DNA from 4 places in the Streptomyces sp. NPDC051636 genome. Region 1 is predicted to be linked to each of the others. Evidence: riboswitches for the same ligand, from Rfam matches in the RefSeq annotation. Region 1 holds a riboswitch; each other region holds the start of a gene.
The links. A riboswitch is a leader RNA that binds a small molecule or an ion and turns the genes downstream of it on or off. The one in region 1 is predicted to bind cyclic di-AMP.
Positions count from the first base shown of each region.

Region 2: another riboswitch for cyclic di-AMP. It lies ahead of ACIBBH_RS20205 (transglycosylase family protein); the one in region 1 lies ahead of ACIBBH_RS24990 (C40 family peptidase).
Region 3: another riboswitch for cyclic di-AMP. It lies ahead of ACIBBH_RS07005 (NlpC/P60 family protein); the one in region 1 lies ahead of ACIBBH_RS24990 (C40 family peptidase).
Region 4: another riboswitch for cyclic di-AMP. It lies ahead of ACIBBH_RS09825 (peptidoglycan DD-metalloendopeptidase family protein); the one in region 1 lies ahead of ACIBBH_RS24990 (C40 family peptidase).

Region 1 covers NZ_JBITDA010000015.1:61,550-69,228, forward strand. Annotated here, with positions in the region: gene ACIBBH_RS24980 (ATP-dependent Clp protease proteolytic subunit) at 140-778, shown strand; gene ACIBBH_RS24985 (hypothetical protein) at 786-1,094, shown strand; cyclic di-AMP (ydaO/yuaA leader) riboswitch at 1,399-1,610, shown strand; gene ACIBBH_RS24990 (C40 family peptidase) at 1,614-2,087, shown strand; gene ACIBBH_RS24995 (ATP-binding protein) at 2,323-2,781, opposite strand; gene ACIBBH_RS25000 (helix-turn-helix domain-containing protein) at 3,003-3,872, shown strand; gene ACIBBH_RS25005 (DUF397 domain-containing protein) at 3,882-4,106, shown strand; gene ACIBBH_RS25010 (8-amino-7-oxononanoate synthase) at 4,159-5,286, opposite strand; gene bioB (biotin synthase BioB) at 5,434-6,630, shown strand; gene ACIBBH_RS25020 (adenosylmethionine--8-amino-7-oxononanoate transaminase) at 6,623-7,679, shown strand, end outside.
Region 2 covers NZ_JBITDA010000010.1:213,200-220,878, forward strand. Annotated here, with positions in the region: gene ACIBBH_RS20185 (SurA N-terminal domain-containing protein) at 65-712, shown strand; gene ACIBBH_RS20190 (nucleoside triphosphate pyrophosphohydrolase) at 776-1,795, shown strand; gene ACIBBH_RS20195 (cytochrome P450) at 1,894-3,177, shown strand; gene ACIBBH_RS20200 (transglycosylase family protein) at 3,358-4,374, shown strand; cyclic di-AMP (ydaO/yuaA leader) riboswitch at 4,557-4,741, shown strand; gene ACIBBH_RS20205 (transglycosylase family protein) at 4,746-5,426, shown strand; gene eno (phosphopyruvate hydratase) at 5,738-7,039, shown strand; gene ACIBBH_RS20215 (septum formation initiator family protein) at 7,159-7,635, shown strand; gene ACIBBH_RS20220 (DUF501 domain-containing protein) at 7,662-7,679, shown strand, end outside.
Region 3 covers NZ_JBITDA010000003.1:5,569-13,247, forward strand. Annotated here, with positions in the region: gene ACIBBH_RS07000 (hypothetical protein) at 1-296, shown strand, start outside; gene ACIBBH_RS07005 (NlpC/P60 family protein) at 1,129-2,292, opposite strand; cyclic di-AMP (ydaO/yuaA leader) riboswitch at 2,300-2,474, opposite strand; gene pcrA (DNA helicase PcrA) at 2,702-5,188, shown strand; gene ACIBBH_RS07015 (peptidoglycan DD-metalloendopeptidase family protein) at 5,231-6,724, opposite strand; gene ACIBBH_RS07020 (esterase/lipase family protein) at 6,981-7,679, opposite strand, start outside.
Region 4 covers NZ_JBITDA010000004.1:50,436-58,114, reverse strand. Annotated here, with positions in the region: gene ACIBBH_RS09850 (aspartate aminotransferase family protein) at 1-1,010, shown strand, start outside; gene ACIBBH_RS09845 (helix-turn-helix domain-containing protein) at 1,087-1,734, shown strand; gene ACIBBH_RS09840 (DUF6126 family protein) at 1,731-1,853, shown strand; gene ACIBBH_RS09835 (tyrosine-protein phosphatase) at 1,872-2,669, opposite strand; partial or broken gene ACIBBH_RS09830 (GH36 C-terminal domain-containing protein) at 3,044-3,256, shown strand; cyclic di-AMP (ydaO/yuaA leader) riboswitch at 3,564-3,723, shown strand; gene ACIBBH_RS09825 (peptidoglycan DD-metalloendopeptidase family protein) at 3,728-4,654, shown strand; gene ACIBBH_RS09820 (DUF6250 domain-containing protein) at 4,796-5,362, shown strand; gene ACIBBH_RS09815 (SGNH/GDSL hydrolase family protein) at 5,426-6,211, shown strand; gene ACIBBH_RS09810 (TetR/AcrR family transcriptional regulator) at 6,502-7,116, opposite strand; gene ACIBBH_RS09805 (Glu/Leu/Phe/Val dehydrogenase dimerization domain-containing protein) at 7,152-7,679, opposite strand, start outside.

The sequences.
Region 1 (7,679 bases):
AAATCGCCCATGTACTGCTGGGAAGTTGAGGACATCCGGAGCCGAGCACCCGAGACCCGTCCAGTTCAGTCTGTACGTCCTGTACATTTTTGGCGAGAGAGCCCACCGGAGACGGCTCTGCCATGAGGAGGGGTACGTCATGACCCGACCGTCCGCCCGCTATGTCCTGCCCGAGTTCAGCGAACGCACCAGCACCGGGCACCGCACGCTCGACCCGTACTCGAAGCTGTTGCAGGAGCGGATCGTCTTCCTCGGCTCGCCGATCGACGACACCGCGGCCAACGACGTCATGGCGCAGTTCATGCACCTCGAGCACCACGCACCCGACCGGGACATCTCGCTGTACGTGAACTCCCCCGGCGGCTCGTTCAGCGCCATGACGGCGATCTACGACACCGTGCGGTACGTCAGCTGCGACGTGGAGACGGTCTGCCTGGGCCAGGCGGGTTCGTCCGCCGCGGTGTTGCTGGCCGCCGGCACGCCGGGCAAGCGGTTCGCGCTGCCGGGCGCACGGGTGGTGCTCCAGCAGCCGTCGCTGGCCGAGCCCGCACAGGGGCAGCCGAGCGATCTCATCATCCGGGCGGAGGAGTTGGCCCGGGTGCGCACCCTGATGGAAGGAATGCTCGTTCGCCACACGGGCCGCAGCCCGGAGCAGATCCACGCGGACCTCGAGCGGGACCTGGTGCTGGATGCACGGGGCGCGCTGGAGTACGGACTGGTGGACGGGATCATCCCCAGCCGCAAGGCCCCGCGCGCCACGGCCCCGGGCACGAGGTGAGCCGCCGATGCTGCCACCGGAGCTGCCGCCGCTGCCCGCGCTGACCCGGGCCGAGGGTGAGTTGATCGACCGTTATCTGGAGGCGGTAGACCTGCTGGGCCGGATCAATCCGGCGCAGCACGGCCACACCTACAGCGGACTGCGGGCCGCCCAGGCGCTGGTGCGCAAGGCGACAGAGCTGCGCGACGCGCTGGCGTTGATGCACCAGCGGGGCGAGACGGAGTTGCATGCGCCCACCCTGGCGCGGGCGCTTCGGGTACTGGACGGCGAGCGCCGGACCGCGCGCGTCACCGTGCCACCGGACGGCGCCGGTTGACGCTTGCACCTTCGGGACTGAGTCGAAACGACCCAAAGGACGTACCCACGTCCGGAGTAGCCGCGCCTCCTTTTTCAGGGCTCCCGAGCTTGCGCACATCGCCCGGCCGACGGGCCTCGGGAAGTGCTTTCGCCCTGGTCCGGGGGTGCGCGGCCGTCCCGGCAGCGACTCGAACGCAGGCCTGTCCACCCGAACGGGTGAGTGGTGAGTAACACCACAAATCCCCGGTTCCGTTGGGATTTTCGGACAGCTGTGGGCGAAGATCCCTGTCTGACGACAAGCCCCCGCCACAGCGGTGGGGCGGTCCGGGCGGACGCCGAGTCCTGCCGCCGCCTGGATGACCGGTCGACAGGAGTGGATCGGCAGGAGTGGAGGACCCAAGCAAGACGGGTCGCCGGAGCGGACGTTCGTTCGCCTCCGAACGGCCCTTGGGGTGAAGCCGCGGCAACGCGGCCGGGCAACTTCGCCAGCCCGAATCCGACAGGTCATCCTTCACAGGCGGCTGACGAAGGGTTGCGCATGACTGCGCTCAATCGTGTCCCGTCGCTCATGGCCCGGGCCGGTACTGCCTCGGCCTTCGCCATCGCCGCCGTCGGCGGCTCGATAGTCGTACCCGGTGTCGCCTCCGACGCCGCGGCCGCGGCTCCGGCGACGAAGGCACTGCAGGTCGCGGCGTCCAAGAAGGGCGCGCCGTACCAGTGGGGCGCCACCGGCCCCCGCAGGTTCGACTGCTCCGGTCTCACCTTGTACTCGTTCAAGAAGGCGGGCAAGAAGCTGCCGCGGACGGCCGCCCAGCAGTACAACAAGACGCATCACATCTCCGCCAAGAGCCGCAAGGCCGGTGACCTGGTCTTCTTCCATTCGGGCTCGAGCGTCTACCACGTCGGCATCTACGCCGGGAAGGGAAAGATCTGGCACGCCCCGAGGACCGGGGACGTGGTGAGGCTGCAGAAGATCTGGACGAAGAGCGTCTGGTACGGCCGGGTCAGCTGACCCGCGGCAGAGGGGGTGGGCGGTGCCTGGCGTGCCGTCACCCCCTCTGCTGGCGACCCGGGCTGACCCGAGGTCAGACGGCGACGGCCTCAGGAGCGGGCCGCCCTCGGAGCCGTCAGCGCCGGCCCCCTGAGCCGTGCGCCCTCCCGGCCGCCGCCGGCCGCTCCGCCGCCGATCAGCGTGGCGGCCCGTACCACCCGGCCCGGCACGGCGCGGAGACCCTGCCGGACAACCCCTACGGCTCCTGCTGGCCGGCCGGCGTCACCGGGCGGGCCGGAAGTGTCCACGGAAGCTCGATGAGGACCGTCTTGCCCCCCTCGCGCGTGGGGCGCACCCTGAGCCTGCCGCCGCACTCGGCCGTCAGCCAGCGGATGATGACCATGCCGCGGCCGTTGTCCTGCTGCACGGCGGCCGGGAGTCTCTTCGGGAAGCGGGGGTGGCTGTCGGTGACGCCGATGCGCAGATGTTCGTCACGGTCGAGCGCGAGGTCCACCGTGAAGGTGGGTGACTGCCCCAAAGTGTGCTGTACGGCGTTGGTGGCGAGTTCGGAGACGATGAGCCGGATGGTGTCGGCCACGTCCGTGTCCGCCGGAAGGCCCCACTCCGCCAGGGTGCCCACCACGTACGTGCGGGCGGCGTAGACCGAGGCGGGATCGCTCGGCAGAGTGACGGATGCTTCCAAATGGTCTGCCATGGCGACGTCGTCCCTTTCCCACGGGACCGCAGTCCGACAGGAGCGGATGGTTCGAGTACGGTCCCGGACTGGTGCTTCATCGCCAGACTGCCATCAGCGCGCCGGTCACGGGTGGGATCCACCAAGAAGTGCATATATCTGTCGCTCGAAGCGGTGAACTCTGCGACGGCACACCCTGTGCGGGCGGCACATAAGGAGTAATGGCGAGTAAGGAGTGGCCCATGCAGAACGGTCCCGCGGTGCGCCGCCGGAAACTGGGCGCCGAACTGCGCGCGCTGCGCACCGGTGCGGGCCTCACCAGTGGTGAGGCGGCCCGTCTGGTGGGCTGGCACCAGTCGAAGGTGAGCCGGATCGAGACGGGCGCCAGCGGAGTGAAACCGGCCGATGTGCGGTTACTCCTGGATGCCTACGGCGTGACCGACCGCCAACTGCGCGAGTTGCTCCTGGTGTTGGCGGGATCGCACGACGGCGGCGGCCGGCACCACTGGTGGCACGCCTACCGCGGGGTGCTGCCCCCCACCTACCGGGACTTCATCAGCCTGGAGTCGCAGGCGAGCGGGATGCGCACCCTGGAGACATCGGTGGTTCCGGGGCTGCTGCAGACGCCTGAGTACGCCCGTGCGGTCACCCGGGCGGCCGTGGGCGGGGGCGTCGACGACACCGAGGAGCGGCTGGACACGCTGGTGGAGGTGCGGCTGGCCAGGCAGGACGTGCTGCAGTCGGATCCGCCGCTGGAGCTCAGCGCCGTCCTGGACGAGGCGGTGCTGCGGCGGGAGGTCGGCGGGCCGGACGTGATGGCGCGGCAGCTCCACAGGCTCGTGGAGGCGGCGCATCTGCCTCAAGTCAGGCTCCAGGTGCTGCCGTTTGCCGCCGGGGCGCACATCGGTATCACCGGCCCTTTCGTTATCTTCTCATTTCCGAGCACTTCTGATCTGGATGTGGTTGTTCTGGACCACTTGACGAGTAGCCTCTACTTGGAACGGAAAGAAGACCTCCAGGCTTACTCAGAGGCCTTCAACACCCTTCAGATCCACGCCCTTTCACCCGAGGACTCGTTGGATTACATCGCCGGGATAGGTGACGGCTCGTAAGGAGGCACCATGTCTGCACTGCCTCGGAACGTACCTTCCAGTACCGATCTGCACGGTGTGCGGTGGCTGCGCAGCAGCTACAGCACCGGAGCGAACAACTGCGTGGAGACGGCCCGGCCGCACTCCGGTCCCTGGACCGGGCTGCTCGCCGTGCGCGACTCCAAGGACCCGGCCGGACCCGCGCTGCTCTTCTCCCCCGGGAGCTGGGCGGGGTTCGTCGCCGCGCTCCGGTGACCTCGCACTGACCCGTTTCCGCCCAGGCGGTGCACGACCGTGTCACGCCGACTCATGGTCGCGTAGCGCCGATCACTCGTACAGCGCGTTCGATCTCGGCCCCGGAGAGGTCCGCTCGCGCGGTCAGCCTGAGCCGTGAGATGCCGTCGGGCACGGAAGGAGGACGGAAGCAGCCCACGGCCAGGCCTGCCGCCCGGCAGTCGGCCGCCCAGCGCACGGCCTGCTCCGGGGACGGGGCACGCACGGAGACCACCGCGGCGTCCGGACGCACCGCCTCCAGACCCGCGGCGGTCAGGCGTGCGTGCAGTTCGGCGGCCACCGAACGTGCCCGCGCCGCCCGTTCCGGCTCCCGGCGCAGCAGTCGGAGGGCCGCCAGGGCCGCGCCCGCCGCGGCGGGGGCGAGGCCCGTGTCGAAAATGAACGTTCGTGCGGCATTGACCAGGTGGTCGATCACCCGGGCCGGGCCGAGCACGGCGCCGCCCTGGCTGCCCAGCGACTTGGACAGGGTGACCGTCACCACCACGTCGTCGGCGCCCGCGAGCCCCGCCGCGTACGGAGCGCCCCGGCCGCCCTCGCCCAGGACGCCCAGGCCGTGGGCGTCGTCCACGAGCAGCCCCGCGCCGTGCTCCCGGCACGCCTCGGCGAGCGCCGCCAGCGGTGCCGCGTCCCCGTCGACCGAGAACACCGTGTCGGAGACGACCACCGCGGGCCCCTCACGCGTGCCCAGCGCCTTGCGCACCGCGTCCGGGTCGGCGTGCCCCACGACCTGCGTGGCGCCCCGGGCCAGCCGGCAGCCGTCGATGAGGGAGGCGTGGTTGCCCGCGTCGGAGACGATCAGTGAGCCGTGCGGCGCCAGCGTGGTGACGGCGGCGAGGTTGGCGGCGTACCCGGAGGAGAACACCAGGGCCGCCTCGAAGCCGCAGAAGTCGGCCAGCTCGCGCTCCAGCTCGGTGTGCAGCTCGGTCGTGCCGGTGACCAGCCGGGACCCGGTGGAGCCGCCGCCCCAGGTCCGCGCCGCCGCCGCGGCCCCCTCGGTGACCTCGGGATGGCGGGCCAGGCCCAGGTAGTCGTTGCTCGCGAGGTCGAGGAGCGGTGAGTCGGCGACCCGGGGCCGCAGGCTCCGCACCAGTCCGGCGCGGCGGCGCTGCTCCGCCTGGTCGTCGATCCAGCCGAACGCCATGACTCCTCCGGGGATTTTGTAGGCAGTGGACAGACACTAGCCGGACGGCCAGTCGCCCAGGGTGTGGCAATACCCACACGGTGAACCGTCTCCGTTGTGCAAACTCTCCTTGGCCCCGGGCGGTCACGTAGGACAGGATCGGACCTCATGAACCTGCTGAACACGCTGGTGGACAAGGGGCTTCGGCGCGAGCTGCCGACCCGCGAGGAAGCACTCGCCGTACTGGCCACCTCCGACGACGACGTACTCGATGTGGTGGCCGCGGCCGGCAAGGTGCGCCGGCACTGGTTCGGCCGGCGCGTGAAACTCAACTATCTGGTCAACCTCAAGTCCGGCTTGTGCCCGGAGGACTGCTCCTACTGCTCACAGCGGCTCGGCTCCAAGGCCGACATCCTGAAGTACACCTGGCTCAAGCCCGACGAGGCCTCCGAGGCGGCGGCCGCGGGCCTGGCCGGAGGTGCCAAGCGGGTCTGTCTGGTGGCCAGCGGGCGCGGCCCGACGGACCGGGACGTGGACCGGGTGTCGGACACCATCAAGGCGATCAAGGAGCAGAACGAGGGCGTCGAGGTGTGCGCCTGCCTCGGCCTGCTCTCCGACGGCCAGGCCGAGCGGCTGCGCGAGGCGGGTGCGGACGCGTACAACCACAACCTCAACACCTCGGAGGGGACGTACGCGGACATCACGACCACGCACACGTACGCCGACCGGGTGGACACGGTGCAGAAGGCGCACGCCGCCGGTCTGTCCGCCTGCTCCGGGCTGATCGCGGGCATGGGCGAGTCGGACGAGGACCTGGTCGACGTGGTCTTCTCGCTGCGCGCGCTGGACCCGGACTCCGTTCCGGTGAACTTCCTGATCCCGTTCGAGGGCACCCCGCTCGCCAAGGAATGGCACCTCACCCCGCAGCGCTGCCTGCGCATCCTGGCCATGGTCCGGTTCGTCTGCCCGGACGTCGAGGTGCGCATCGCGGGCGGTCGCGAGGTGCATCTGCGCAGCATGCAGCCGCTGGCCCTGCACCTGGCCAACTCGATCTTCCTCGGCGACTACCTCACCAGTGAGGGCCAGGCGGGCAAGGCCGACCTGGAGATGATCGCGGACGCCGGGTTCGAGGTCGAGGGGGCCGGCCAGGTGACGCTGCCGGAGCACCGGGCATCGGCCGGGGGCGGCTGCGGGTCACACGCGGAGGCGGGCTGCGGCTCGCACGCGGCGGACGCCGGTTGCGGCTCCCACGAGGGCGGCGGAATCTGCGGTACCGCTTCGGTCCCCCAGACGGGCGAGGCACGTACCGACCTCGTCGCCGTACGCCGCCGGGGTGCCGGCACGGACCTCGCGCCCAATGCCTGACCGGCCCGGCCTGAGCGTGCCGGAGCTGCTGGAGCTGGACAGGCGGCACGTGTGGCATCCGTACGGCCCGATGCCCGGGCGTGCCGAACCGCTCGTCGTGGAGTCGGCGAGCGGGGTCCGGCTCCGGCTCGCCGACGGCTCGGGCGAGCTGGTGGACGGCATGTCGTCGTGGTGGTCGGCGATCCACGGCTACAACCACCCGGTCCTGAACGAGGCCGCGCGAGAGCAGATCGGGCGGATGAGCCACGTGATGTTCGGCGGGCTCACCCATGAGCCCGCCGTACGCCTCGCGAAGCTCCTTGTCGACATGTCGCCCGAGGGGCTCGAGCACGTCTTCCTGACCGACTCCGGGTCGGTGTCGGTCGAGGTCGCGGTCAAGATGTGCCTGCAGTACTGGCGTTCGCTCGGCCGCCCGGAGAAGAGCCGCCTGCTGACCTGGCGGGGCGGCTACCACGGCGACACCTGGCAGCCGATGTCCGTGTGCGATCCCGTGGGCGGGATGCACGGACTGTGGAGCGGGGTGCTCCCGCGCCAGCTGTTCGCCGACGCGCCGCCCGTGGAGTACGAGGACGCGTACGCCGACCACCTGCACGACCTGATCGAACGGCACGCCGGTGAACTGGCCGCCGTGATCGTGGAGCCGGTGGTGCAGGGCGCGGGCGGGATGCGGTTCCACTCCCCCGCCTATCTGCGCACTCTGCGCGAGGCGTGCGACGCGCACGACGTGCTGCTGGTGTTCGACGAGATCGCGACCGGATTCGGGCGTACTGGTGCGCTGTTCGCGGCGGACCACGCGGCCGTCACGCCGGACGTGATGTGCGTCGGCAAGGCCATGACCGGCGGTTACCTGACGATGGCCGCGACGCTGTGCACCGCGCGCGTGGCCGACGGCATCTCTCGGGGCGAGGTGCCGGTCCTGGCCCACGGGCCGACGTTCATGGGCAATCCGCTCGCGGCGGCCGTCGCCTGCGCCTCCATCGAGCTGCTGCTCGGTCAGGACTGGCGTACGGAGGTCAAGCGGATCGAGGCGGGCCTGCGGGACGGGCTCG
Region 2 (7,679 bases), on a different contig from region 1:
ACTGCCTACCATCGATCACCGCAAGACTTTGTGCACCGTCGCACAATCTCCTCGGGAGGTTTCCTTGCACCGCCGCCGTCGCACCGCGCTCGTCCTGTCCGCCGCGATCGCCGCCGCGGCCCCCCTGCTCACCGCCTGCGGAAACGAGGCGCACCCCGGCGCGGCGGCCGTCGTCGGCGGACAGCGGATCACCGTCGCCCAGCTGGAGAGCAGGGTCAACGAGGTGCGCCAGGCGCAGAAGGCCGCGGTGCCGGACGAGACGCAGTACCAGCAGGTCCTCGCCTCCACCAGCAGTCTCACCCGCGACACCCTGCACAACATGGTCCTCGACCGGGTGCTGCACCGGGCCGCCCGGGACCAGGGCATCACCGTCAGCCGCCAGGAGATCCAGCGGATGCGCGCCCGCCTGGAGCAGCAGACCGGCGGGTCCAAGGGACTGGAGGCGACCTGGCTGCAGAAGTACGGCATCGCGCCGGGCCGTCTCGACGACAACCTGCGCCTCCAGGTCGAGGCGACGAAGCTCGCCACCAAGCTGGGCACGGACACCACCCAGCCCGCGTTCTGGAAGGCCCTGTCCACCGCGTCCGAGGAACTCCACGTCGACCTCAACCCGCGCTACGGCACCTGGGACGTGCAGAAGAGCAGCCGGGTCGACGCGAAGACGCCGTGGGTACGGGAGGTCACGGCGAGCGGGACGCAGGAGAAGGCGTAGGTCGGTCATACGATCCGATCAGCATCCCCACCCTGTGGACAACGCGCGAGGTCGGCGGCGGGCGTGCGTTACGTTCGAAGCGTGAACACCACCAGCCTCGAAGACGCCCAGGCACCGGGCCCGGACGCGGCCCCCGGCCGGATCGTCCTGCTCACCACCAGCCACCGTGTCGCGCCCGGCCTGCTGTCCTGGCCGGCCTGGCAGGCGCTGCACGCCGCCGACCGCGTGCTGTGCGCGGACGGCGCGCATCCGCAGCTGCCCTATCTGCGCGAGGCCGGGATATCCGTGGACGAGGCCTCCCCGGCCGCCCAGGAACTCGTCGAGGCCTGCGCGGGCGGGCACACGGTGGTGGTCGTGGCGACGGGCGAGGGCGAACCGGCCCTCACGGACGGGCTGGCCCGTCTCGCCGGCACCGGCCGGGTCCACATGCCGGAGCTGGAGCTGCTCCCCGCCTCCTACGACCTGCCCGGCGCCCGCCTCCTCGACCTCGTCCAGGTCATGGACCGCATCCGCGCCGAGTGCCCCTGGTCCTCCCGGCAGACCCACGAGGGCCTGGCGAAGTACGGCATCGAGGAGGCGTACGAACTCGTCGAGGCGATCGAGGCCGGTGACCGCGAGGAACTGCGGGAGGAACTGGGCGACGTGCTGCTCCAGGTCGTCTTCCACGCCCGCATAGCCGAGGAGGACGCACAGGCCCCCTTCTCCATCGACGACGTGGCCGGCGGCATCGTCGCCAAGCTCATCCACCGCCACCCGCACGTCTTCGGCGACGAGAAGGCCGAGACCCCCGAGGAGGTCAAGGAGCACTGGCTGCGCACCAAGGCGGTCGAGAAGCAGCGCACGTCGGTGACAGAGGGGATACCCCTCGGCCAGCCCGGCCTCGCCCTCGCCGCGAAGCTCCACTCCCGCGTGCGCACGGCTGGCCTGGAGGTGCCCCTGCCCCAGGGCGAGGGCATCGGCTACGAGCTGCTGGCCCTCGCGGTACGGGCCGAGGCGGACGGCGTGGACCCGGAGGCGGCGCTGCGGGCGGCGGCCAGGGCTTACCGGGACGCGGTGCGGGCCGCCGAGGGCGTGGCGGGTTAGCCCCGCCGGCCCACGCCACCGCCCTCCCGCCCTCCTCACCCTCATGCCCTCCTCGCCCTCCGCGGGGTACGCGCCGGAAAGCCGGATACCGTCAAGGAGTGACCGACCAGCCCCACCCCCCGACCACCCCCGGCGCGCCCGCCCCCGACCTCTTCACCTGGGAGTTCGCGAGCGACCCCTACCCCGCCTACGCATGGCTGCGTGAGCACGCCCCCGTGCACCGCACCAAGCTTCCCAGCGGGGTGGAGGCCTGGCTGGTCACCCGGTACGCCGACGCCCGGCAGGCGCTCGCCGACCAGCGGCTCTCGAAGAACCCGGCGCACCACGACGAGCCCGCGCACGCCAAGGGCAAGACCGGGATCCCGGGGGAGCGCAAGGCGGAGCTGATGACGCATCTGCTCAACATCGACCCGCCGGACCACACCAGGCTGCGCCGGCTGGTCAGCAAGGCCTTCACGCCCCGCCGGGTCGCCGAGTTCGCGCCCCGGGTGCAGCAGCTCACCGATCAGCTCATCGACCGGTTCGCCGCGAGCGGCTCGGCCGACCTCATCCACGAGTTCGCCTTCCCGCTGCCCATCTACGCCATCTGCGACATGCTCGGCGTCCCGCGTGAGGACCAGGACGACTTCCGGGACTGGGCGGGGATGATGATCCGGCACGGGGGAGGGCCGCGCGGCGGGGTCGCGCGGTCGGTGAAGAAGATGCGGGGCTATCTCGCGGAGTTGATCCACCGCAAGCGAGAGGCGCTGTCGGCCGATCCCGCGCCCGGCGAGGACCTCATCTCCGGGCTCATCCGCGCCTCCGACCACGGCGAGCACCTCACCGAGAACGAGGCCGCCGCCATGGCCTTCATCCTGCTGTTCGCCGGGTTCGAGACGACGGTCAACCTCATCGGCAACGGCACGTACGCCCTCCTCACCCACCCCGGGCAGCGGCAGCGGCTCCAGGCGTCCCTCGCCCGCGGCGAACGGGACCTGCTGGAGACCGGCGTCGAGGAACTCCTGCGCTACGACGGCCCGGTGGAGCTGGCCACCTGGCGGTTCGCCACCCGGCCGGTCACCGTCGGCGGGCAGGACATCGCACCCGGCGACCCCGTCCTCGTCGTACTCGCCGCCGCGGACCGGGATCCGCAGCGGTTCGCCGATCCGGACGTCCTCGATCTGGGGCGACGTGACAATCAGCACCTCGGTTACGGCCACGGCATCCACTACTGCCTGGGCGCCCCGCTCGCCCGGCTGGAGGGCCAGACCGCGCTCGCCACCCTCCTCACCCGCCTTCCCGACCTCCGACTCGCGGTGGATCCGGCCGATTTGCGCTGGCGTGGGGGGCTCATCATGCGTGGACTGCGCACCTTGCCCGTGGAGTTCACACCCGTCCCGTAATCAACTGAAAGGGAGCACAAGCAGGGTCAAAAGTGACGCACGCTCAACTCTGTGATCTTCACGTGATCTGTGCGGCATTAACTTGTGACAAGTGATCGTCTGCCGATACGTTCACTCGTCAGCGCGGCGCCTCACCGCAGCCGCCGCGCCGGTCACTGCTGTCTTGCGAAAGGTCACCGCATGCTCTCCGGGAACGGTCGCCACCGTCGCCCCCGCCAGGCTCCGGCCCTCCTCGTCGCGGCCGGAGTGACCGGCTCCGCCATCGCCATCCCACTCCTCGGCGCCACCGCCGCCAACGCGGCCGACGGGACCACGTGGGACAAGGTGGCCGAGTGCGAAAGCGGCGGCTCCTGGAGCGCCAGCACCGGCAACGGGTACTACGGCGGCCTGCAGATATCCCAGGACGACTGGGACAAGTACGGAGGCCTCGACTACGCCTCCAGCCCCGACCAGGCCAGCCGCTCGCAGCAGATCGCGGTCGCCGAGAAGATCCTCGCCGACCGGGGCACCACCCCCTGGGCCACCTGCGCTCTGCTCTCCGGCCTTACGTCGAACTCCGGTTCGGTCGATGTGGACACCGGCGTCGGGGAGCCCGGATCATCCGGCTCCGGTGACTCATCCGGTTACTCCGGTTCATCCAATTCCTCCGGTTCCTCCCATTCTTCGGACTCCTCGTCCCACTCGTCGGACAGGTCCGGTTCCGCCTCGTCGTCCGGCCCGTCCTCCGACGCCTCCCCGTCGCCGAGTGCGAGCGCGGACGCCGACAGCGGTGTCACGGACGGTTCCTCCGACTCCGCGAAGTCGGACAAGTCGGCATCTTCCGACTCCAAAGACTCCCAGGAGAGCGGCAGCTCGTCCACGACGACCCCCAAAGTCGACGACTCGGACGATTCATGGCAGAGCGGGGGTTCTTGGAACCTTGTAGACACCGGAGCGATCAGCAGTGGCCGCCACCGGGGTGACAGTGCGGACGAAAGCGTGACAAACGGTCAGACCGCCAGCGCTTCCGGTCGTCACGCCTCACGCGACTACACCGTCCGCGCCGGTGACACCCTCGCCTCCATCGCCGACTCTGTTGACCTCGAGGGCGGGTGGCGGGCGCTCTACACCGCCAACAAGGACGCCATCGGCACCGACCCGAACAACATCACCCCCGGTCAGACCCTGGAAGTCGGTACCGAAACGGGCGAAAAGTAGCGGTACTTGACGCCCTGTTTTGTGCCCGATGTCCGGTTCGGTGAAAGTGTGGGATGAGTCTCAGAAGCCCTGATCGTCTTTGAAATTCGGCGGAGCGCGTGTCTACGGTCGTGACCGCTCGCCAATGCGAGCCCCGGCTGCCGCAACGCCGAATCCTGCCAGTGGCCGCCCGGGAACAGTCGTCGCGTCAAGCGCCGTAGGCAGGAGCGGGGGACCCAAGGTAAGTGCCGTGACCGGGAGTTGAGAGACGACCGGGACCGGCTGGGGGTGAAGCCGCGCCTCGCACGAGACACGTGTGAGGGGCGGCCGGGCAACTCAACCGGCCCGAACCCGACAGCTCACCTCGCAGGCGTCGGTGAGGGGATCGAACCATGCTGTTTTCCGGCAAGGGCAAGCACCGTCGTCCGTCCAAGGCCACTCGCGCCATCGCGCTCGCCGGTGTCACCGGCGTCGCCGTCGCCGCCCCGCTGATGGCGGCCGGCAACGCCTCCGCCGCCACCGCCTCCGAGTGGGACGCCGTCGCCCAGTGCGAGTCCGGCGGCAACTGGTCCATCAACACCGGCAACGGCTACTACGGCGGCCTGCAGTTCTCCGCCTCCACCTGGGCCGCGTACGGCGGCACCCAGTACGCCTCGCGCGCCGACCTGGCCAGTAAGTCGCAGCAGATAGCCGTGGCGGAGAAGGTCCTCGCCTCTCAGGGCAAGGGTGCCTGGCCGGTCTGCGGCAAGGGCCTGTCCAGCGCCACCTACAGCGGCGGCGCCAGCAGCTCCTCGAGCTCCTCGCCGAACAGCACCGGCACCCGTTCGACCACCGAGCAGCAGGCCTCCCGCTCCGCCGAGCGCCCGGCCGCCAAGAAGACCGTCACCACCCCGACCGGCAAGAAGGTCAAGAAGGGCGACGGCGAGTACAAGGTCGTCACGGGCGACACCCTCAGCTCGATCGCCGAGAAGCACCACGTCGCCGGCGGCTGGCAGAAGCTGTTCCAGCTGAACAAGGACATCATCGACGATGCCGATGTCATCTACCCGGGCCAGCAGCTGCACCTGAAGTGACCCCCGGCTCGTAGCCGAACCACAGCGCCCTCTTCCCGGGGCCTCCCCAGTGGAGGCCTCGTGAGGGTCACCCCCGTCCCCACGGGCTCCCCGCTCCGGTGCGTGTTCCCCCGTACGCACCGGGGCGGGGTTTTTTCTCCCCTCTTTGTTCCGCCGGGGAACAATGTGTACCGTCAGCCTGTCGTCACCGTGTCCACGGGACGGTCGGTCGGCTGCCGACGCCCCGGGGACGGTTAGGCTCTAGGCGCAGGGCACAGCCGTAAGGCACACAGCCCCGCACTTTCAGCGTCACATCCAAGAAGGAGATGCTCGTGCCGTCCATCGACGTCGTCGTAGCCCGGGAAATCCTGGACTCCCGAGGCAACCCCACGGTCGAGGTCGAGGTCGGCCTCGACGACGGCAGCACGGGGCGTGCCGCCGTTCCGTCCGGCGCCTCGACGGGCGCCTTCGAGGCCATCGAGCTCCGCGACGGTGACCCGAACCGCTACCTGGGCAAGGGCGTCGAGAAGGCCGTCCTCGCCGTCATCGAGCAGATCGGCCCGGAGCTGGTCGGCTACGACGCCACCGAGCAGCGTCTGATCGACCAGGCGATGTTCGATCTGGACGCCACCGACAACAAGGGCTCCCTCGGCGCCAACGCCATCCTCGGCGTCTCCCTCGCCGTCGCCCACGCCGCCTCCGAGGCCAGCGACCTCCCCCTCTTCCGCTACCTGGGCGGCCCGAACGCGCACCTGCTGCCGGTGCCGATGATGAACATCCTGAACGGCGGCTCGCACGCCGACTCCAACGTGGACATCCAGGAGTTCATGATCGCCCCGATCGGCGCGGAGTCCTTCTCCGAGGCGCTGCGCTGGGGCGCCGAGGTCTACCACACCCTGAAGAAGGTCCTGAAGAACAAGGGCCTGGCCACCGGCCTCGGCGACGAGGGCGGCTTCGCCCCGAACCTCGGCTCCAACCGCGAGGCTCTCGACCTCATCCTCGAGGCCATCAAGGAGGCCGGTTACGCCCCCGGCGAGCAGATCGCCCTCGCCCTCGACGTCGCCGCGTCCGAGTTCTACAAGGACGGCGTCTACGTCTTCGAGGGCAAGGAGCGCTCCGCCGCCGAGATGACGGAGTACTACGCCGAGCTCGTCGAGGCGTACCCGCTCGTCTCCATCGAGGACCCGCTGTTCGAGGACGACTGGGAGGGCTGGAAGACCATCACCGCCAAGCTCGGTGACAAGGTCCAGCTCGTCGGGGACGACCTGTTCGTCACCAACCCCGAGCGCCTGCAGCGCGGCATCGAGGACGGCGCCGCCAACGCCCTGCTGGTCAAGGTCAACCAGATCGGCTCGCTGACCGAGACCCTGGACGCCGTCGAGCTGGCCCAGCGCAACGGCTACAAGTGCATGATGTCGCACCGTTCCGGCGAGACCGAGGACGTCACCATCGCCGACCTGGCCGTCGCCACCAACTGCGGCCAGATCAAGACCGGCGCCCCGGCCCGCTCCGAGCGCGTCGCCAAGTACAACCAGCTGCTGCGCATCGAGGAGATCCTCGACGACGCGGCGGTGTACGCGGGCCGCAGCGCCTTCCCGCGCTTCAGGGGCTACGAAGAGGTCTCCAAGGGCTGACCCAACCGGTCAGGCCCGAGTAGGGCCTAGCCAGTCGTACGTACGTCCCCGTACCCGGTCCCGTACCGTGTCCGGGGACGTACGCACGTAGGAAGCACGCAGGGGAGGCGGAGAGCCAGATGGCCGCGAAGGAACGGGACCGTTTCTCCACCGCGACCAGGATCCGGCTGCTCGGCGAGCAGACGGCGGCCCGGGTCTACCGCTCCCAGACCAAACGGCAGGCCCGCCGCTCCCGGCTCACCAGCCGGGCCGCGCTGCTCGCCCTCGTGGTCTGCTCGCTGGTGGTGGCCCTGGCCTACCCGATGCGGCAGTACGTCTCCCAGCGCGCCCAGATCGCCGACCTGGAGCGGCAGAAGAAGCAGGCCGGCGAACGGGTCGAGCAGCTGCGCGATCTCAAGGCACGCTGGCGGGACGACGCGTACGCCGAGCAGCAGATCCGGCGGCGGCTGCACTATGTGATGCCGGGGGAGACCGGATACGTCGTGATCGACCCGGACGCGGCCAAGCAGGCGCGCGCCGACCTGGTGGCGGCCGACCGCCCCTGGTACGCGAACGTCTGGGACGGGGTCGACAAGTCCGACGCCTCCGACCAGTGAACCCACAGAGAGACTTTCGTACAGGCATGGAAACGCCCCCGCCC
Region 3 (7,679 bases), on a different contig from region 1:
TCGGCGGCATCCTGAGCCAGGTGAAGGCGATGGGCCGGGGCGAGGCCCGCTTCGTCCCCTTCATGCTGCGCGGCGCCCTCGCCATGTTGGGCACCGGTGTGATCCTGGTAGGGCTCAACCGGGCCGACGACCAGGACGTCAACATGATCAAGATCGGCGTTAAGCTGGCCCTGTTGATCGTGATCCTCGGGCTCGTCTACGTGAAGCGGGACGAGGAGCGGGTGGACAAGAGCCTCTTCGGCCTGGTGGGCCTGCTGACCACGGCGAACATCCTCATCGCCGTGCTGTGGACCTGACCGCGCCCCCCTCGGTCACCTGCCGCGGACCGAACCGGGCCAGGCGAGCGCCTCGGGCCGTTGCCGGCCTGGAACCGGCGGACGATGCCGGCCCGTTGCTTGTACGTGGCTTGACTGTTCAAGCAGGACATCAGGAAGTTTTCGCCCGATTCCCCTTGTGTCAGTGGCTGCCCACGTCATGGCCCTCCTGAGCGGGTTGGTCACCGGCCCCGGAATGCCGGGTCGTCCCCTTCACGGAGCGGCTGCCTCCTCGATCGCGGTCCGGCTCCTGTACCGGCCCGTGGGCTTTCCGGCAGGACGCAAGGAAATCACCAGCACAGCTGCTCCGAAGAGTGCGATGAGCATGATCCAGGCCGCGCCGACGTGCACAGCGTGAACAAACGCATCGTCTGCAGCGTGCGCAAGAGTGGGCCGGTGGACCGCGGTGGTGACATGCCGGGCCTGTTCGGGCGGAAACCCGCGCCCGGTCCTGCACCGGCCCGGGTGCATCGCTCAGCGAGGGTTCGATCGCGCGCCGGTACACGATCGACATGATCGTGCCGCCAACTGCGACTCCCGATCACGCTGCCGGTCTGGCGCACGGTGTTGGTGACAGTCGACCCGGCACCGGCCCGATCCAACGGCAGGGAGCTGATCAATGGCTGCCATCACCGGGCCGATCACCATGCCGATGGAGAGGCCCTGGACCAGCGACAGGATCTCGCTTACGGATGAGCGGGGTTTGCAGTCCGCGGAACCCGTAGGCGCCCATGGTCAGCGCCGCCCTGGTGAGCGCTGGTGTGGTGACAGGCGTAGCGGCCAGCGGCGAACCACATGCCGGCCTACAACGGGCTCAGGCCGGTCGCACCACGCTGTGGATGATCGATTCGCCGCCGTAGTAGATCGACTCCTCGCGGACGTAGGTACCCGGCTTGGGGGCGTGGATCATCATGCCGTTGCCGATGTAGATGCCGACGTGGCTGACATCGTCGTAGAAGAAGACCAGGTCACCGGGCTGGGCGTCGGCGAGGGGAACCGTGGTGCCCGCCTCGACCTGGTCGTAGGTGGTGCGCGGCAGGCTGACGCCGGCGGCCTTCCAGGCGGCCTGGGTCAGGCCGGAGCAGTCGTAGGAGCCGGGGCCGGTGGCGCCCCAGACGTAGGGTTTGCCGATCTGGGCACGGGCGAACGCGATCGCTTTGTCGGCCATGGTGGCGTACGAGGGCGACGTGCCGGAGGAGCCGGACGAGGTTCCGCTCGCCGAGCCCGACGAGCCCGACGAGTCGGACGACGAGCTGTCCTGTTGCGCCGCCGCCGCCTCCTGCTGCTGCTTCGCGAGCTCCGCCGCCTTGCGCGCGGCCTCCTCCCGCTTCTGCCTCTCGATCGCCGCGAGCCGCGCCTTCTCCTGGGCCGTCAGCGTGGACAGCAGTTCCCGTGCGGTGGCGAGCTTCTTCTGGACGGTGGCCTTGGCGGTCTGCAGGTCGTTCCGCGACTCGGTCAGCGTCTCGAGGCTCTTGGTCGCCTCCTGCCGCTTCTTCATGGTCGCGGACTGCTGGGTGACGTAGTCGTCGACCGCGTCCTTCTGCCGGGAGGTCAGCCGGCTCATCAGCTGCGTCTGGTCGAAGTAGTCCTGCGGGGTGTCCGCGAGCAGGAAGGTGGCGGTGTCGGGGGCGGTGGCCCCGGTCCGGTACTGGGCCGCGGCGAACGAACCCAGCTTCTCGCGCGCCTTGTTGAGCTTCTCCGTGCGCTTGGCCACCTCGTCGAGGAGGGCGTCGACCCGTCTGCGCTGCTTACCGGTGTTCTCCTTGGCCGCGTTGTACTTCTCGGTCGCCGACTCCGCCTGCCGGTACAGGTCGTCGACCTTCTTCTCGACCTCCTCAAGGCTCGGCTTGTCACCGTCAGCGGACGGGGTGGCGTCGGCCGTCTGGGAGAGCAGGGCCATGGAGGTGAGCGCGGCGGTGGCGAGGGCGGGGGTGCGTATACCAGCCACACCCGAGGGACGCTTGCGGTGCGACGCCAAGGGAGGCGACTCCTTCCAATGTTCCGCCTACCGGGTTAGCTGTCGGGTTCGGGCGGGTGGTTCGGAAGGGTTGCCCTACGGCCCTTCTCCCGGAGGGAGACGGACCGATTCACCCCAAGTTCGGTTGGGTCCCCGGCTCCGGTCGCCGCAGGGCGGCGCGCCGGACTCGGCGGAGGCCGCGCGGCCCGGCGACGTTCGCCGGTGGGGGCGTGCGGCCCGCCCGGCACGGTAGCCAACTCCTGTGGCTCATGTGAAGATTGATGCACGATATGCCCGATACATTTCTGTGACCCGGGGCAGAGATCCATTTCGGGTGACAGTGCGGCTCCGCAGAGTGAGCGGCGGGGAATCCGGTCATTTCCCGGGGCGGCGGCCGGTTGCCGGTGGGGCGCCCTAGACTCGGAGAGCGATGAGCAGCCTCTTTGACGACAGCTTCCTGGCGGACCTCCAGGCCCCTCGCGGGCACGAGGAGGAGCCCCCGCCACCGCCCGAGGACGAGCACGCTCCGGAGCCGGTTCCGGACGATCTGTTCGGGGGGAAGTTCGACGTGCCGCCGGACCGGGACGCCTACTACCGCGACGGCGCCCACCGCCCGGCCGTCGACTCGGCCGCGCTCCTGGAGGGGCTGAACGACAACCAGCGGGCCGCCGTCGTCCACTCCGGCTCCCCGCTGCTCATCGTGGCCGGCGCCGGCTCCGGCAAGACCCGCGTACTCACCCATCGCATCGCCTACCTGCTGGGCGAGCGGGGCGTGCACCCCGGGCAGATCCTCGCGATCACCTTCACCAACAAGGCCGCGGGCGAGATGAAGGAGCGGGTCGAGCAGCTCGTCGGCCCGCGCGCGAACGCGATGTGGGTGATGACCTTCCACAGCGCGTGCGTGCGCATCCTGCGCCGGGAGAGCAAGAAACTCGGCTTCACGTCGTCGTTCTCGATCTACGACGCCGCCGACTCCAAGCGCCTGATGGCCCTGGTCTGCCGCGATCTGGACCTCGACCCCAAGCGCTTCCCGCCGAAGTCCTTCAGCGCCAAGATCTCCAACCTGAAGAACGAGCTGATCGACGAGGAGGACTTCGCCGCCCAGGCCACCGACGGCTTCGAGAAGACCCTCGCCCAGGCCTACGCCCTCTACCAGTCGCGGCTGCGCGAGGCCAACGCCCTGGACTTCGACGACCTGATCATGACGACGGTCAACCTGCTGCGCGCGTTCCCGGACGTTGCCGAGCACTACCGCCGCCGGTTCCGCCACGTCCTGGTCGACGAGTACCAGGACACCAACCACGCCCAGTACGCCCTCGTGCGCGAACTCGTCGGCACCGCCGGGCACCCGGTGGACGTACCGCCCGCCGAGGACGACCTGCAGCCCGCCGAGCTGTGCGTGGTGGGTGACGCCGACCAGTCGATCTACGCCTTCCGCGGCGCGACCATCCGCAACATCCTCCAGTTCGAGGAGGACTACCCGGACGCGACGACGATCCTGCTGGAGCAGAACTACCGCTCCACCCAGACGATCCTCTCGGCGGCCAACGCGGTCATCGAGCGCAACGAGTCCCGCCGGCCGAAGAACCTGTGGACCAACGCGGGCGCGGGCGCCCGCATCACCGGGTACGTCGCCGACACCGAGCACGACGAGGCGCAGTTCGTCGCCGACGAGATAGACCGCCTCACGGACGCGGGCGAGGCGAAGGCCGGGGACGTCGCCGTCTTCTACCGCACCAACGCCCAGTCCCGTGTCTTCGAAGAGGTCTTCATCCGCGTCGGCCTGCCCTACAAGGTCGTCGGCGGCGTCCGTTTCTACGAGCGCAAGGAGGTCCGGGACGTCCTGGCCTACCTGCGCGTCCTCGCCAACCCGGAGGACTCGGTCCCGCTGCGCCGCATCCTCAACGTCCCCAAGCGGGGCATCGGCGACCGCGCCGAGGCGATGATCGACGCCCTGTCCCAGCGCGAGAAGATCAGCTTCCCGCAGGCGCTCAAGCGCGTCGACGAGGCGTACGGCATGGCCGCGCGCTCCACGAACGCCGTCAAGCGGTTCAACACGCTGATGGAGGACCTCCGTACGATCGTCGAGTCCGGCGCGGGCCCGGCGACCGTCCTGGAGGCGGTGCTCGAACGCACCGGGTATCTGGCCGAGTTGCAGGCCTCCACCGACCCGCAGGACGAGACCCGCATCGAGAACCTTCAGGAACTCGCGGCGGTGGCACTGGAGTTCGAGCAGGAGGCCGGTGAGGGCGAGGAGCCGGGCTCGCTCTCCGACTTCCTGGAGCGGGTGGCGCTGGTCGCCGACTCCGACCAGATCCCCGACGAGGACGAGGACGGCTCCGGTGTCATCACCCTGATGACCCTGCACACCGCAAAGGGCCTCGAGTTCCCGGTCGTGTTCCTCACCGGCATGGAGGACGGCGTCTTCCCGCACATGCGCGCCCTCGGCCAGACCAAGGAGCTGGAGGAGGAGCGGCGCCTGGCGTACGTCGGCATCACGCGTGCGCGGGAGCGGCTGTATCTGACCCGGTCGGCGATGCGCAGCGCGTGGGGCCAGCCGTCGTACAACCCGCCCTCACGCTTCCTGGAGGAGATCCCGCCCGCGCATGTGGAGTGGAAGCGGAAGGGAGCGGCGGCCCAGGTGTCCTCGGGACCGGCGTCGGGAGTGGCGGCCTCGCTGTCGTCGTCCCGCTCGCGCTCCTCGGCGTCGGGCGCGTCCGGTTTCGCCACGCGCCGCACCTCGGAGAAGCCGGTGGTGGGCCTGGCCGTCGGGGACCGGGTGACGCATGACCAGTTCGGGCTCGGCACGGTCGTCGCGGTGAAGGGCACGGGCGCGAACGCCGAGGCGACGATCGACTTCGGTGACGCCAAGCCGAAGCGGCTGCTGCTGCGGTACGCGCCGGTGGAGAAGCTGTAAGACGTCAGGGCGGCAAGGGTCCGGGGGTGCGTCCCCCGGGGCCTACGTCGGGTCGAGCCCGTGGCTGCGCAGCCACGGCAGCGGGTCTATGGCCGCCCCGCCGCCCGGCCGGACCTCGAAGTGCAGGTGCGGGCCGGTGGAGTTGCCGGAATTCCCGGAGTACGCGATCGGCTGCCCGGCTTTGACGCTCGTACCGGAGGGAACCCGGTAACTGGAGAGGTGGCAGTACCAGGTCTCCGTGCCGTCCTTCGCCGTCAGGATCATCATGTTGCCGTAGGCGCTGTTCCACTGCGTCCGTACGGTGCCGTCGGTCGCGGCCATCACGGTCGTCCCGTACGCGACGGGGAAGTCGATGCCGGTGTGCACGGACATCCAGTTCACGCCCGCCTGCCCGAAATAGGCGCTGAGCCCTTTCTGCGTGACCGGAAGGACGTACTTGGGGCGCAGCCGCTCCTTGCGGGCCGCCTCCGCCGCCGCCTTCTTCTTCTCGGCTTCCTGCTGGGCCTTGAGGTCGATGCGTTCCTGCGTCCGGCTGGCCCGGTCGGCGAAGTCGTCGGCGCCGGCGGAGAGGGTCTTGAGCTGGGTGTCAAGCTTGCTGTTGGCGACGGACGGCTTGACCGCATGCGTGTCCGAAGCGGCGGCCGTCGTGCCCTTGCCGCCGTCGGTCAGACTGCCGACGGAGGCGGCGGCGATTCCGGCGACCCCCATGACGCATGCCGAGGGCACGGCGACGGTCAGCAGCGCCGAGCGCTTGGGAGGCGTACGGCGGCGGGAGCGCGCCGCACTCCGGGAGCCCGCCCGGGGCGGGGCCGGGGTGATCTCTTCCTGGTCGTCGAGCAGCGGGGCGACGGTGGGCAGCTCGCCGGTGGCGGCCGACTCGCCGTCGTCCGCGGGGTGTTCCTGGGCGGCTTCCTCGTAGGGGACCTGCTCGAAGGTGGCGGTCGCCTGCTGGTCGAAGGGCTGCTCGAAGGATTCGGGCTGCTGCTCGGGCTCGGCGGCGGTGCCGTCGGAGTTCCACTGCGTGGCGTCGTACGCGCCGGTGTCGAAGGCCTGCGTGCCCCATTCCCACTGCTGGGTGAGGTCGGCGGCGGCACCGGCCTGGTCGGGCCGGAGCCAGGCGCTCGCGTCCCACTGGCCGCTGGTGTCCGGGGCCGTGGCCTGGTGCGGGACACCGGCGAGCTGCTGGTGACCGGTCGTCCAGGCGGTGGAGTCGTAGGTGCCGGAGTCGTAGGCGGTGTGGTGCTGGGCCGCGTACGGGTCGTAGTGGCCGGTCTGGTGGCCGCCGGTCGCCCACTGGGTGGTGTCGTACGCGCCGGTGGCGTGGTCCTCGCCCGGGATGTTGCCGAAGAGCGGGTCGGTCTCGAAGGTCGTGGTGGCGTGGGCGCCGGTGTGGAAATCGGTGGCGCCGTAGTCGCCGTACGTGGTGAAGTCGCCGTAGTGGGCTTCCTGGCCCCCGTGGGTCGCGTAGTGCGCGGAGGCGGCGTCGGAAGCCGGAGCCGGGGTGGTCGTGGTCCCCGACGGGTGACGGTCGTTCACCAACTTCTCTTTCGCCTCGACAACAGGGGCTGGCAGAGCAGTGCGGCGACTGTACCCGGCGGTACGCGGGCGCGACAATCTTCGGCCGGTTTCGCGTGCGAAGGAAACGGGCAATCGGCCGTGTTTCGGGGGACGGCGGGCACGGGTTTGGCTTTGCGTTCGAAGAGTGTTCGATGCCAGGCGGCTGTCCGGGCCCGTAAGCGGGCTGTGCCGGGCGGCTGTTGCGCCGTCCGGCACGTCCGCCGTCAAGCCGGGGTCAAGAAGCGACCGTGAGCCCGCCCCGGCGTTTCGCGGCCCCCGCCGTCGGCCGCTCGGTGTCGAGGGCCTGCCGTATCCCGGCGGCGACGGCCGGGTGGACGGGCAGGGCGAGATGCCCGATCCCGGTCACCGGCACGTTCAGGGCCATCAGGTCGGGGTGGTCGATACGGGCCGTCTCCAGCGGGTCCATCAGGGAGTCGAGGTCGCTCCAGAAGCTCACGAAGTACGTACGGCAGCCGGGCGCGGGCCGGGTCAGCTCCTCGATCAGCTCCGAGTCGGGGCGCATCTGGCGCACGATCGGGTGCGCGTTCGCCAGCGGCACGGCCCGGGTGCCGCCGTGCGGGCTGCCGAGCGTCACGAGCGTACGGACCCGGAGGTCACCGCCGAGCCGCTGCACGTAGTAGCGCGCGATCAGTCCGCCGAGGCTGTGGCCCACGACGTCGACCTGGGGGCTGCCGGTCCGCTCGCAGACCTCCTCTATGTGCCGGCCCAGCAGCTCCGCCGCGACACGGATGTCCCGGGTCAGCGGCGAGTAATTGAGCGACTCGACCCGCTGCCTGCCGTGCTGGAGGAGACTGCGGCGCAGCAGCACGAAGACCGAGCGGTTGTCGATGAAGCCGTGCAGCAGGACGACCGGGGGCCGCTCCTGGACCGGCAGCTTGGCGCCGCCCGGCGCGGGCACCGCCACGGCAGGGGA
Region 4 (7,679 bases), on a different contig from region 1:
CGGAGGCGGTGGAGACCGCGCTGAAGTTCGCCCGGTACGCCACCGGGAAACCCAGGATCCTGTACTGCGACCACGCCTTCCACGGCCTGACCACCGGATCCCTGTCGGTCAACGGCGAGGACGGCTTCCGGGACGGCTTCGCCCCGCTGCTGCCCGACACGGCCGTACCCCTCGGCGACCTCGACGCCCTGGCCCGGGAGCTGAAGAAGGGCGACGTCGCCGCCCTGATCGTCGAGCCGATCCAGGGCAAGGGCGTCCACGAGGCCCCGCCCGGCTGTCTGCGGGCCGCGCAGGAACTGCTGCACCAGCACAAGGCCCTGCTCATCGCCGACGAGGTGCAGACCGGCCTCGGCCGCACCGGGGACTTCTACGCCTACCAGCACGAGGACGGCGTCGAACCGGACCTGGTGTGCGTCGCCAAGGCCCTGTCCGGCGGGTACGTCCCGGTCGGCGCCACCCTCGGCAAGGACTGGATCTTCAAGAAGGTCTACTCGTCCATGGACCGGGTGCTGGTCCACTCGGCGAGCTTCGGCTCCAACGCCCAGGCCATGGCGGCCGGGCTCGCCGTGCTGTCGGTCATGGAGAACGAGCAGCTCGTGGCCAACGCCCGCGCCACCGGGGAGCAGCTGAAGTCCCGGCTCGCGGACCTGACCGGCAAGTACGAGCTGCTCGCCGACGTCCGTGGCCGGGGCCTGATGATCGGCATCGAGTTCGGCAGGCCGAAGTCGCTGAAGCTGCGCAGCCGCTGGACCATGCTGCAGGCCGCGCGCAAGGGCCTGTTCGCCCAGATGGTGGTCGTCCCGCTGCTGCAGCGGCACCGGATCCTCACCCAGGTCTCCGGTGACCACCTGGAGGTGATCAAGCTGATCCCGCCGCTGGTCATCGGCGAGCGGGAGGTGGACCGGTTCGTCGACGCGTTCACCGCCGTGATGGACGACGCGCACAACGGCGGCGGCCTGATGTGGGACTTCGGCAAGACGCTGATCAAGCAGGCGGTGGCCAACCGCTGAGCCGGAGGACCCGAGGCCGTTTTGCCTGGCGGGCAAGAAATTTGCCGCCGGGACAAGGCCGCGGGTCAATGGAGGCATGAACTCCTCCGCAGCCGAGCACCCGCACGAACACGGACCCGAGCCGTCGGCCGGGCCGGTCGGCGACCTGCCCGCCGTCGCTCCTCAGCTCCGCGCGCTGCGCCGCCGCGCCGGCCTCACCCTGGAGGCGGCGGCCCGCGCGGCCGGGCTCTCGCCCGCCCACCTCTCCCGCCTGGAGACCGGGCAGCGCCAGCCCTCTTTGCCGATGCTGCTCGCTCTGGCCCGTACCTACGGTACGACCGTTTCGGAGCTGCTCGGCGAGACGGTCGCGGACCGGGACGCGATCGTGCGCGCCGCCGACATGGAACCGACCCGGGCGGGCGGCTGGACGTACTGGCAGTCCGGCGCACCCGGCCGCGGGATGCAGGCCCTGCGCGTCCGCGTGCCGTACGGCTCCCAGGGCGACATGGTGCGCGTGCACCCGGGCGAGGAGTGGCTGTACGTCCTCAAGGGCCGGCTCAGGCTGCGCCTCGGGGACACCGCTCACCTGCTCGCGCCCGGCGACAGCGCGCACTTCGACTCGCTGACCCCGCACCGCCTCGCCGCCGAGGACCACGACGGCGTCGAGCTCCTCTTCGTCCACACCCTGCTGCAGAGCCCCACGGCCGCCCTGTGCCTGGGCCCCCTGACCGGAGACCTGACATGACCGACCTGGAGGAGAAGTTCCCCCGCGCCCTGTGGGTCCGGCTGATCATCTACATCGCCGTCGGCCACATCCTGGCAGCCTTCGTCTACCTGCTGTTCGCGGTGGGCGCGAAGGGCTGACCGCCCTGCGGAACTTCGTCAGTCGAGCAGCCGCTCCCGCAGCCGTTCCCGGATCTCCGGCGTGACCCCGAGCCCCTGCTCCAGGTAGGCGTCCACGCCGCCCCACGTCTCCTCGACCGTCTCGAACGCCGCCGTCAGGTACTCGGCACGCGCGTCGAACAGCGGGCCGAGGAGCTCCATGACCTCGGAGGAGTACGCCGAGTCGGAGCTGCCGCTGCGGCGCACCTTGTAGCGGCGGTGCTTGGCGTTCGACTCCAGGTAGTCGGCCAGGATCGCGTCCCGCTCCACGCCCACGGCGAGCAGTGTGACGGCGATGGACAGGCCTGCGCGGTCCTTGCCGGCCGCGCAGTGCATCAGGGCGGGGACGCTGTCCTCGGCGAGCGCGTGCAGCACCCGGGAGTGCTCGGCGGTGCGCTCCTTCATGATCTTGCGGTAGGAGGCGATCATCCGGTTCGCCGCCTTGCCGTCCGCGAGGAGCGCGCGCAGCTGGTCGAGGTCGCCGTCGCGGACCATCGTCCAGAACTCGGCGCCGTCCGCCGGGTCGCTCAGCGGCAGGTTCACGTTGCGCACGCCGGGCAGTTCGACGTCCGGTCCCTCGAGCCTGTGGTCGGCCGCGTTGCGGAAGTCGAAGATGGTGTGCAGCCCGAGGGAGGCGAGGAACGCCGCGTCCTCGTCGGTCGCGTGCGCGAGGTGCCCGCTGCGGAACAGCACCCCGTAGCGCACCCGCCGTCCGTCCACCGTGGGCAGACCGCCCACGTCCCGGAAGTTGCGCACTCCGGTCAGCTCCGGTTCGGTCGACGGGATCTGCTGCGTCACGGGGGCTCCTCCCAGCCGTTCCCGCCGTCGCGGCTCGTCGGCGGGCACCCTGTCGACGATACGACATCGGTTTTCCCGGGCAATGAGTTGTCCACAGGCGTTGCCTCCGCGGCCAAGAGCGCTTGATGATGTTGGCTCCACTGGGGCCCCAGGATCGCGCTCGCCGACGCCGAGGCCCTCGCCGAGCACCCGCTGCCCGGCTACCGGCCCTTCGAGTCCCCGCTCGACGGCCGCGAGGAGTATCCGGTCGAGGGCGGCCCCCGCTTCGTCAGGCCCGCCCCGTCCTTGCGCGCCGGACAGCGGCGCGATACCGAGTGGGCCTCGAGACGTACGACACCGACGACGGCGAACTCCGGCTGCGCTTCCGCGAGCTCGGGGACGAGGCCGTCGTCCTCGCCTGGCTCCAGGCGCAGCGGTACGGCGAGCCGGTCCCGGCGCTGCGGCTGCGCGGCCTCGACCCCACGGCGTCGTACGAATGCCGCGAAACGGGCGAAGTTCACCGGGGTGCCGTGCTGCTGCACCACGGGCTGCGCACCGGGCTGCGCGGCGACTTCGATGCGACGGTTCTCCGCCTGTGTCGCATCTGAGCTTTCTGTCCGAATTAGACCCTTCATTCCAAGTCGCTGTGAATTAGGGGGCCATGGGGATGGGGTGCGTGAGGAGCGTCATATTCGTGACCGTCCGTCGCGCGTCATGTCCACGTAATCCGCGGGATCTTCCTGGGATTTGATGCAACGAAGACGCATCGAATTCACGGAGGGTGACCGGGAATTCCCGTAACGGATCACGTGAAACGCGGACAGAGGGAACCATCTGGTTGTCCCTTCGCGTCCTGCTCGCTTACGTTCGCCATCAATCCGGACGGAACGCCGAATCCTGCCGCCGCCCGGAGCCCGCACACACTCACCCGTGCACGGCAGGAGCGGGGGACCCACCAGGTACGACTGCCTGTTCCGGTCTCCGGGACGGCTAGGGGTGAAGCCGCGCCCCGCGCGCGGCCGGGCAGCTCCAGCCCGAACCCGACAGCTCACCTCGCAGGCGTCGGAGAGGAATTCGCCATGCCCGCGAAGGGTAAACACCGCCGTCCCAAGACCCGGCGTTTCACGCGCTCGATCGCCGTCGCCGGCACGGGCGGCGCCGCGCTCGCCCTGCCTCTCATGGGCGCCACCGGTGCCCACGCGGCCACCGCAAAGGATTCCGTTTCGGAAAAGGCCGTCCAGACCGTACCGGTGGCCGGGAAGAAGGTCTCCGCGGCACAGCCGGGCGCACGCACCTACACGGTGAGGACCGGCGACTACCTCTCCAAGATCGCCGACGAGCAGCACGTCAGCGGCGGCTGGCACCGGCTCTACGAGGACAACCGCGAGGCCGTCGGCAGCGACCCCTCGCTGATCCACCCCGGCCTGAAGCTCACGCTCGGCAAGAAGGCCGCGCAGACGGGCGGCAAGTCCTCCGCCTCCGCCGGGTCTTCGTCGTCCGTGAAGTCGAAGTCGCAGTCGGAGTCCGGGTCCACGTCGCGGTCCCAGTCGCAGTCGGCGTCCCGGTCGTCGTCCCCCGCGTCGGCGAACACCTCCGCCGGCTTCACGCTCCCCGTGGCCAGCGCCACCGTCGGCACCGGCTACCACGTGGCGGGCAGCATGTGGTCCAGCGGCCACCACACGGGCGTCGACTTCGTCGTCCCGACCGGCACCTCGCTGAAGGCCGTGGGTGCGGGCACGGTCGTCTCCGCGGGCTGGGGCGGCGCCTACGGCAACCAGGTCGTGATCAGGCTCGCCGACGGCTACTACGCCCAGTACGGCCACCTCTCCTCGCTCTCCGTCTCGGCCGGCCAGACCGTGGCCGCGGGCCAGCAGATCGGCCTCTCCGGCGCGACCGGCAACGTGACCGGCCCGCACCTGCACTTCGAGATCCGCACCACGCCGAACTACGGCTCGGACGTGGACCCCGTCGCCTACCTCCGCTCGCACGGCGTCGCCGTCGCCTGACGACCGCGTCGCCCGTCCCTGGGTGACCGAAGGCCGGACCCCCGATCCCCGGGTCCGGCCTTCGGTGTGTCGACAGCGGGGCCGGGGCCCGGGCACAGTGACCTCCATCAGGAGCAAGGCCTTCTGCAGCCTTGGGGGCCCTTGTCCGGCAGCCCGCACCCCGCCCACGACGACTTCCGGCACGGTCTCGGCCAGTGGGTGACCGAACTGCAGGACGGCGGCAGCGTCACCGCCTCCCACGGCTTGCTGGACATCGACGTGCCCAGCGGCGCGACGGTCTGGTTCCGCCGGTGGCTCGAAGGGCCGTACGTCCTGGAGTACACCGCCCCGCCGGCGTCGCAGGGCGGGGCCAACGGCCGCGTCTCGGACCTCAACAACTTCTGGAACGCGGCCGGCGTCCGTTTCCCCGGCGACCTCTTCGCGACGCCGCGGGGAGGCGGGCTCGAGGAGTACGACTACCTGAAGACGTATTACGCCGGCTACGGCGCCAACTCCAACACCACCACCCGGCTGCGCCGTTACGTCGGCGACGCCGGGGTCCGCCCCCTGGTCTACGACTGCACCGGGCCCCTGCTCGTCGCGAACGAACCCCAGCGCGTCCGGATCGTCTCGGATCACCGGCTTCCGGGTGTGGCGTATTCCCGGATGACGCATGCCGGAGGAGTGGCTTATCTCACCGACCGTCAAGCCCGTATTACGGTCGCGTAAGTCACACCCCAAGGTGAATCATGGTCCGATGTGGCAGACGATTCGAAGAGTGACAACAGATCAGTGATCGGGTCGTACGTGGCGGTGGGGGACAGCTTCACCGAGGGCGTGGGCGACCCCGGCCCCGATGGGGCGTTCGTCGGCTGGGCCGACCGGTTCGCGGTACTGCTCGCGGACCGGCGGCCCGAGGGCGACTTCAGGTACACGAACCTCGCGGTGCGCGGCAAGCTGCTCGACCAGATCATGGCGGACCAGCTCCCGCGGGCCGTCGAACTCGCCCCGGACCTGGTCTCCTTCTGCGCGGGCGGCAACGACATCATCCGCCCCGGAACCGACCCCGACGAGGTGGCCGAGCGCTTCGAGCGGGCGGTGGCACAACTCGCCTCCGTCGCCGGCACGGTCATGGTGACGACCGGCTTCGACACCCGTGGCGTGCCCGTGCTCAAGCACCTGCGCGGCAAGATCGCCACGTACAACGGGCATGTCCGGGCCATCGCCGACCGGTACGGCTGTCCCGTGCTCGACCTGTGGTCCCTCAAGACGATCCAGGACCGGCGTGCCTGGGACGACGACCGGCTGCACCTCTCGCCCGAGGGGCACACGCGCGTGGCCCTGCGCGCCGGCCAGGTCCTCGGCCTCGAGATCCCGGCCGACCCGGAGCAGCCCTGGCCCCCGCTCCCGCCTCGCGGCACGCTCGAGGTCCGCCGCGACGACGTCCACTGGGCCCGCGAGTACCTGGTCCCCTGGATCGGCCGCCGCCTGCGCGGCGAATCGTCCGGCGACCACGTGACGGCCAAGGGCGCGCTGTCCCCGGACGACATCAAGATGCGGATCGCCTCGGTGGCCTGAGCGGGTTCCCTCCGGGGGCCGGCAGCGGATGGCCGGGGTGTACGGCGGCGGGTACGCGCGTGCGGGGCGACGGTGGTCCCGTACGGTGTCCCGCCGCGGTGTCGTCGTACGGCGGAGCGGGGGCGCACGGCGCTCCGCGGTTCGGCGTGGACGGAGGTCTGCGGGAGTCGCTGCCGGCGGGCTGCCCGGGCTCCGTTCGTACTGGCCGGGAGTCGGGACGAGGGCTCCGCGCCGGCTAGCCGGGCGCGGCTCTCCGGGCGGCCCGGCCCGAACCGTCCCTCCGTGGAACGCTACCCCTCCGTCAACCCGTCGCGGTCCAGGCCCAGTTCCCGGGCGAGGGCCTCGTCCATCCATTCCTGGGCCCGCGACCGGGCTACCGCGCCCGCGTACGACGTCAGCTGGACGGCGAGGCCGTCGAGCAGGGCCGTCAGGCGCAGGGCCGAGCCGGTCGGGTCCGGGCAGTGGAACTCGCCCGCGGCGACCCCCTCGGCGATGACTTCGGCGATCGCCGCCTTCCACTGCCGGTCCAGGTCACGGGTGACCTCCTGGAGGCCGGGTTCGCGCAGTGCCACCGCCCAGCCCTCGATCCACAGCCGCCAGCCCTTGGCCTGGCCGGTGGGCGCGTACCAGCGCACGGCGGCCCGCAGCCGGCGCAGCGCGGACGTACGGCGGCCCAGCAGCTTGCGCAGGTGGGCGAGGTCGCCCTCGGCCGCGTACGTGAAGGCGGCTGCGACCAGCTTCTCCTTGGTCTGGAAGTGGTAGAGGACCAGCGCGTTGCTCACGCCGAGCGACGAGGCCACGTCGGCGATCCGTACCGCCGCCACGCCCCGCGCCTCGATCTGCTCGACGGCGGCCCGCAGCAGTTCCTCCCGCCGCTCCGCCACGCTCAACCGCACTCTCGCCACGCGGTCACCCTAGGGCCTGTCCGGCGGCGGCACGGTCACCGGTACCAGCCGAAACGCTCCGCGATCACCGGCAGCCGGTCGGCCGCGAGGGCGTGCGCGGCGGCCCGCGGAGTCGTTCCGTCGGCCTCCGCGCGCGCGAGCATCACCTCGACCAGGGCGCGCATCGAGCGCCGGGTGCAGGCGAACGCCTCCGCCGCGTCCGGGCCGATGTCCCCGAAGAGCGTCCACCACCACCAGGCGTTCGTCCCGGAGTTGACCACCACGTCCGGCAGCACGGTCACCCCGCGCGCGGACAGCGCTTCCTCCGCCGCCGGGAGGACCGGCATGTTGGCCGCCTCGACGATCCAGCGGGCGGTGACGCGGTCCTGGTTCGCGGTGTCGATCGCGTACGACACCGCAGCGGGCACCACCACCTCCGCCCGGGCGGACAACCAGGCCTCGCCCGGCAGTTCGCGGTCGGCGGGGCGCAGCACGGCCCGGTCCACGGTGCCGTACGCGTCCCGCGCGGCGAGCAGCGCATCGACGTCGAGACCGGCCGCGTTGGCGATCGTGCCCTTGATGTC